2 linked regions of the Methylobacillus flagellatus KT genome follow. The protein of the gene in region 1 interacts with the protein of each later gene in a pairwise test. Links are inferred from orthologs where the notes say so. Each region holds a gene or a part of one and is shown in the gene's direction. Other genes may lie near its edges.

Region 1 (3,295 bases):
CAGCAGGTGCCGCATATCCCATACCCAGATCGGAAGGATGTGCTCTAGCAAGGCTGCGATTAGGTCGAACAAGCCGCCGTAGAGGAAGAGATTGCGGTATTCGAATGCGGACTTGTCGGTGAAGCCGGAACTATAGAAATCCAGCAACAGGCGGCCATAGATATGCTGGACCTCTTCGTCGTTACTGATGCCGTGCTGGAAGAAAGTGAAGGCAATAAAAAGGCCCAGGGCTGCAAACAGCGCTAGGCTCAAGCGGCGAAACACGAGAGGCGTGAACATGTGCCGGTCTTTATCGGATTTGGAGCGGCGATTATACAATCGGCCCGGATTTTTTAGTATGGCTAGATAAATAAATTTCTGCCGTGGTTTTATCGCTTTTTTTTATGCTGGTTCAATGCCCAAGCCACGTGTTCACGGACCAGTTCGGAAGGGTGGTTGCGCCGGTGCTCGAGTGCCTCGATCACCTCGGGGGTCGTGGCGGCATTGCCTAGTCCCACGGCAAGGTTACGCAGCCATTGGATATGGCCAATGCGGTAAATGGCGCTGCCTGCCATTTTTTCATTGAAGGTGACCTCGTCCCATTTGAACAGCTCCACCAGGCTGATATTGTCCAGGCCATGACGGACATGGAAATCATCCTGTTGCGTAACTTGGGCGAAACGATTCCAGGGACAAGTCAACTGGCAGTCGTCGCAGCCGTACACGCGGTTGCCGATTAACGGTCGTAGGTGTTCGGGGATGCTGTCCTTGAGCTCGATGGTGAGGTAGGAGATGCAGCGCCTGGCATCCACCTGGTAAGGCGCGATGATTGCCTGCGTCGGGCAAACGTCGATACAGGCGGTGCATTTGCCGCAATGGCCAGAGATGGGTTTATCGATGGGCAATGGCAGGTCGGTGTAGATTTCACCGAGAAAAAACCACGAGCCGGCATTCCTCGATAGCAACAGGGTATGCTTCCCACGCCAGCCCAGGCCAGCTTTCTGCGCCAGCTCGACCTCCAGCACCGGTGCACTGTCGGTGAATACCCGGTAGCCGAATTCCCCCACCTGCTGCGCGATCATGTCGCTGAGCTTCTGCAGGCGGTTGCGCAGCACTTTGTGGTAGTCGCGCCCCAATGCGTAGCGCGAAATGAAGGCCAGGCGCGAGTCCTGCATGACCACTTCGCTGTCGCGCGCGTTGGGCGGCATGTAATCCATGCGGGCTGATATGATGCGGATGGTGCCGGGGACCAATTCCGCCGGCCGGGTGCGTTTGTCGCCGTGTTTTGCCATATAATCCATGGCACCATGAAACCCCTGGGCGATCCATTCCCTGTGGTGCGGCTCGGCGGCGGACAGGTCGGTATCGGTGATGCCGATCTGGCTGAACCCCAGCGTCACCCCCCAGCGCTTGATATCTTCCGCGAGGGATTCCCAGTTGTTTAAAGTTTGAGGCATATGAGTGAGAATTTTACACTGGCATTGGCCGATGAGGCAGCCACGCTGGCATTGGGCGCCAAGTTCGCCCACGTGCTGGCGCCAGGGATGACGGTATACCTGCATGGCGATTTGGGCGCGGGCAAGACGACGCTGGTGCGGGGTCTGCTGCGAGCACTGGGCCATGCGGGCAAAGTGAAGAGCCCGACCTACACATTGGTTGAACCTTATACGGTTTCTAGATTACACTTATATCACTTTGATTTATACAGATTTGTTGATCCGGAAGAATGGGACGCTGCCGGATTCAGGGATTATTTCAACCCAGAGTCCCTATGCCTGGTCGAATGGCCGGAAAAGGCCCGGGAGCTGTTGCCTGCGCCTGACATCGATGTCCGCCTCCAGCCCGAAGGGCAGGGCAGGCGGGCCATAGTTAGCGCCAATACTGATTCAGGAAAGCAATGCCTCAAAAAACTCAACGTTGTATTCTAATCTGCCTGCTGGGCTGGATATTTGCCTTGGGGCTGCTGCCTGCCCATGCTGCCAGTAGTATCCAGGTTTCAGCAGCACGGGTCTGGCCTGCCGAGGACTATACCCGCATTACGCTGGAGACCAGCAAGCCGGTCAGCCACAACATGGTCATGCTGAAAGACCCTGAGCGCCTCGTGCTGGACTTGGACAATGTCGAGCTCGGCACCGTGCTCAAGGCACTGGGTGAAAAAATCGATCCTAACGACCCCTATATCCGGCAGGTGCGCGTAGGTAATTTCAAGCCCGGCACTGTGCGCATCGTGGTCGACCTCAAGGCCGAAATCAAGCCGCAAGTATTTACCTTGGCACCTGCCGGGGAGTACAAGGACAGGCTGGTGGTGGACATTTATCCAGCCCAGGATCCCCTGATGGCCATGCTGGAACAGCGGGGCAAGCCGGAAAATGCCCAGGCACCCTTGCCTGGGCTCCAGGTGGCGCCGGAATCCCCGACGATTGCCGATGTCACCCCTGATCTTGCCCCAGGTGCCCCTACCGCGGATAAGCCTTCTGCGGTGATTGCCCCTCCCAGCAATAAGAAGCCCGAGGCACGCATCATCACCATTGCGATCGATGCCGGCCATGGAGGAGAAGACCCGGGCGCCAAGGGCGCCAGGGGGTCCTACGAGAAGAATGTGACCTTGGCCATCGCGAAGAAGCTGAAAGCCGCCGTTGATGCCGAGCCCAATATGCGTGGGGTACTGACCCGCGACGGCGATTACTTCATTCCCCTGCATGGCCGGGTAGTCAAGGCCAGAAAGATGAATGCAGACTTGTTCGTCTCCATTCATGCGGATGCGGCATTGAGCGCGCAGGCGAAGGGTTCTTCTGTGTTTGCCTTGTCGGAGACAGGCGCTACCAGTGCTATGGCGCGGTTGCTGGCACAGCGTGAGAATGAATCAGACTTGATCGGGGGGGTGAGCTTGAGCGTGAAAGATCCCAACCTGGCCCGCACCCTGCTTGATTTGTCGCAGACTGCAACTATCAATGACAGCCTCAGGCTGGGCAAGCTGGTACTGGACCATATGGGCACCATCAATACCTTGCACAAGCGCCATGTCGAGCAGGCCGGGTTCGCGGTGCTGAAATCCCCGGACATCCCTTCCATCCTGGTCGAAACCGCTTTCATCACCAATCCCGAGGAAGAGCGCAAACTCAATGACAGCGCCCATCAGGACAAGTTGGTGAGCTCCATCCTTTCAGGCATCAAGAAATATTTCGCGGCGAATCCGCCCTTGTCCAAAACCAGAATGGTAGAAAAATAAACATGCAAATCAGTTTTTTCGGTGCTGCCGGGACAGTGACGGGTTCCAAGCACTTGGTGACCAGCGGCAATCGGCGTGTGCTTGTCG
Region 2 (3,298 bases), 260 kb from region 1 along the record:
AAGCAATATAAGTTTTATCCTTCCGTGATGCGCTCCAAGGCCAGGATGACTTATACCAAGGTCTTCGACATGATCAGCAATCCTGCTGGCGAGGTGGCCCGCGAGTACGATTGGCTGATGCCGCACGTGCAGCATCTATACAGGCTTTACAAAGTCATGTTGGCAGCACGCGAGAAACGTGGGGCGATCGAGTTCGAAAGCAATGAAACCTTGATGGTGTTCAACGATAACGGCAAGATCGAACGTATCGAAGCGACTTCCCGTAATGAGGCGCACAGGCTCATCGAGGAGTGTATGTTGGCTGCCAACGTCTGCGCTGCAAATTTTCTCGACAAGTGCAAGCACCCTGCCTTATACCGTGTTCACGATGGACCTACCGAAGAAAAGCTGGAAGCCTTGCGTACCTTCATGGGTGAGTTCGGCTTTACTCTGGGGGGGGGTGATACTCCGCATGCCAAGGACTATGGCAAGCTGCTGGCCCAGATCAAGGGGCGCCCGGATGAGCAGTTGTTGCAGACTGTATTGCTGCGTTCCATGCAGCAAGCTGTCTACAGTCCTGACAATATTGGCCACTTTGGTCTGGCTTATGAGGCATATACCCATTTCACTTCGCCAATCCGCCGTTATCCCGACCTGCTGATCCATCGGGCAATCAAGGCGGCCCTGAATGGCGAGGTGTACAAAGCGGGGGATTGGAATGAGCTTGGCAAGCACTGCTCCATGACCGAGCGGCGTGCCGATGATGCAACGCGGGACGTAGAAGCCTGGCTTAAGTGCTACTACATGCAGGACAAGATTGGTGAGGAGTTTGACGGCACGGTAGCGGGTGTGACCAGTTTCGGCCTGTTCGTGGCGCTGGATGGTGTCTACGTGGAAGGGCTGCTTCACGTGACTGAGTTGGGTAATGATTATTTCAATTACGACAAAGCCCGGCATGAAATGCTGGGCGAGCGGACTGGGGTCAGGTTTCGTCTCGGAGACAGGTTGCGCGTCAAGGTGAACCGCGTAGACCTTGAAACCAGCCGTATAGATTTTGGGCTTGTTGCCAGACAGGACCAGATGCAGGCATCATCCACTCCCCCAGCCCCAGCTAATCGCCGTCGTGGGAAGCCTGCCCCTGCTGCGGCGACAGTAAAAGCTGCGGCAGCGCCTGATGCGGAAAAGCCCAAGCGCCGCCAGTCTGCCACTGTCACGTCAACAGAGTTGCCGACCAAGTCCCCGGTGCAGGAGGCAGTGAAAAAGCCGAGGGCCCGCAGGGCCGATGCGACCCCGGCGCAGAAAACAACAAGGACGAGGCCGCCCCGCGCAAGCGGCGGAAAATCTCGTGCCACAGTGACAACCAAGAAGAAAGCTAGTTGATTGAATGAGTGACGTGCGTATTTTGTTTGGCTTTCATGCCGTATTGAGCCGTTTGCGCCAGCATGCGGCGAGCGTCCAGGAAGTCCTGGTCGACCAGGACAGGGTGGATGCGCGCATGAAGGATTTGTTGCAGATGGCGGAAGGCGCCAATGTACGGGTGATGCACGTGGAGCGGGCTCGCCTGGATGGCATGGCGGGCGGCAATGCTCGGCATCAGGGTGTGATTGCCCGTGTAGTGGATACCCCGATTCCCTACAAGGATATCCATGACATCCTGGAATCCGACCTGAAAGAGCCGCCATTTTTTCTAGTGCTGGATGGTGTGGAAGATCCGCATAACCTTGGTGCCTGCCTGCGGGTAGCCGATGCGATGGGGGTACATGCAGTGATTGCGCCCAAGGATCGCGCAGCAGGCCTGAATGCCACGGTACGCAAGGTGGCTTGCGGCGCCGCGGAAACTGTACCGTTTATTGCCGTGACCAATTTGGCGCGAACGCTGCGTGAACTCAAGGATGCCGGTGTGTTCATCGTGGGGGCTGCGGCAGAGGCAGATGCCGACTTACCATCTACCAATTTATCGGGCCCGCTGGCGCTGGTGCTGGGGGCGGAAGGGAGTGGTCTGCGCCGACTGACGCAGGAAACTTGCGACAGCTTGATCAGCATTCCGATGTTTGGCTCTGTTGAGAGTCTGAATGTATCGGTTGCCAGCGGTATTTGCCTGTATGAGGCACGCAGGCAGCGCATCCTGCAGCAGGCTTGACCGAGTTGGCGCAGGGCGAGTTTTTAGTGAAATCGCCAAGATGTCGTCCGCATGGTCTGTGTCGCGAGCCTGTCACTCGATCAGTTGATACTACATGCTCAGGACGGCCTGGTTTTTGCAGGCCGGGGGGCGGTAAATATTGCGTCCCAGCTTTATTTTGGGCCGCTAAAATGTTATTTTATCGGTCTTTCCGTAGTAGTTTTATCTAAATAATTATCTTTGGAGTCATCATGGCTGTTGAACGTACCCTATCCATTATCAAACCCGATGCAGTTGCGAAGAACGTGATCGGCAAGATCTATACCCGTTTTGAAGATGCCGGCCTCAAGATCATCGCTTCCAAGATGGTGCAACTGTCTCAGGCTGATGCTGAGGGTTTTTATGCAGTCCACAAGGAGCGCCCTTTCTTCAATGATCTGGTCAAGTTCATGATTTCCGGTCCAGTCGTCGTACAGGTGCTGGAAGGTGAAAATGCGGTGCTCAAGCACCGTGAGCTGATGGGCGCTACCGACCCGAAAAAAGCTGAGCCAGGTACTATCCGCGCTGACTTCGCCGATAGCATTGATGCCAATGCCGTTCATGGGTCAGACTCCCTGGAAAATGCTGCAGTCGAAATTGCCTATTTCTTTGCGCAATCCAATATTTACAGCCGCTGAGGTTGTCTCTGCATGACGGTCAATCTCCTCAATTTCAACCAGGCAGCGCTCGCAGAATATTTCCAAGGTATTGGCGAGAAGCCGTTCCGTGCCAAGCAGATGATGCGCTGGATGCATCACTTCGGCGTGAGCGATTTTGGGGAGATGACGGATATTGCCAAGGCATTGCGTGAAAAGCTGGCCAAGGAGGCTGTGGTTGCGCCTCCTTCAGTTCATCTGGAGCAAATATCGGAAGATGGGACGCGCAAGTGGTTGATTGACGTTGGGGCAGGCAATGGCGTCGAGACAGTGTTCATCCCCGAGGATGATCGCGGCACGCTTTGCGTTTCTTCGCAGGTAGGATGTGCGTTGGATTGCACATTCTGTTCTACCGGACGCCAGGGATTCAACCGTAATCTCAGCGTTTCCGAGATCATTGGTCAGTTATGGGTGGCGAACAAGGCGCTTGGTCGCGATCCCAAGGGGGACCGCATCATCAGCAATGTTGTCATGATGGGCATGGGCGAGCCGCTGGCCAATTTCG

Evidence for each region.
Region 2: the proteins of tsaE (region 1) and rlmB interact in binary tests that used the Escherichia coli proteins (3 or more experiments, as listed by UniProt). The link is inferred for Methylobacillus flagellatus KT from one-to-one orthologs.

The regions. Positions count from the first base shown.
Region 1 is NC_007947.1:1,475,768-1,479,062, forward strand. Bases 196-3,171 are described here. They hold tsaE (tRNA (adenosine(37)-N6)-threonylcarbamoyltransferase complex ATPase subunit type 1 TsaE), read left to right. Parts: upstream 196-1,436; coding sequence 1,437-1,907; downstream 1,908-3,171. Other genes in these bases: MFLA_RS07045 (ArnT family glycosyltransferase), read right to left, coding at 196-279; queG (tRNA epoxyqueuosine(34) reductase QueG), read right to left, coding at 369-1,436; MFLA_RS07060 (N-acetylmuramoyl-L-alanine amidase), read left to right, coding at 1,877-3,171. Outside these bases: more of MFLA_RS07045, read right to left, coding at 1-195; more of MFLA_RS07060, read left to right, coding at 3,172-3,208; MFLA_RS07065 (MBL fold metallo-hydrolase RNA specificity domain-containing protein), read left to right, coding at 3,211-3,295. UniProt on the Escherichia coli protein: Required for the formation of a threonylcarbamoyl group on adenosine at position 37 (t(6)A37) in tRNAs that read codons beginning with adenine.
Region 2 is NC_007947.1:1,737,484-1,740,781, reverse strand. What follows is about bases 263-3,241. They hold rlmB (23S rRNA (guanosine(2251)-2'-O)-methyltransferase RlmB), read left to right. Parts: upstream 263-1,363; coding sequence 1,364-2,119; downstream 2,120-3,241. Other genes in these bases: rlmN (23S rRNA (adenine(2503)-C(2))-methyltransferase RlmN), read left to right, coding at 2,788-3,241; ndk (nucleoside-diphosphate kinase), read left to right, coding at 2,350-2,775; rnr (ribonuclease R), read left to right, coding at 263-1,359. Also shown: more of rnr, read left to right, coding at 1-262; more of rlmN, read left to right, coding at 3,242-3,298. UniProt on the Escherichia coli protein: Specifically methylates the ribose of guanosine 2251 in 23S rRNA.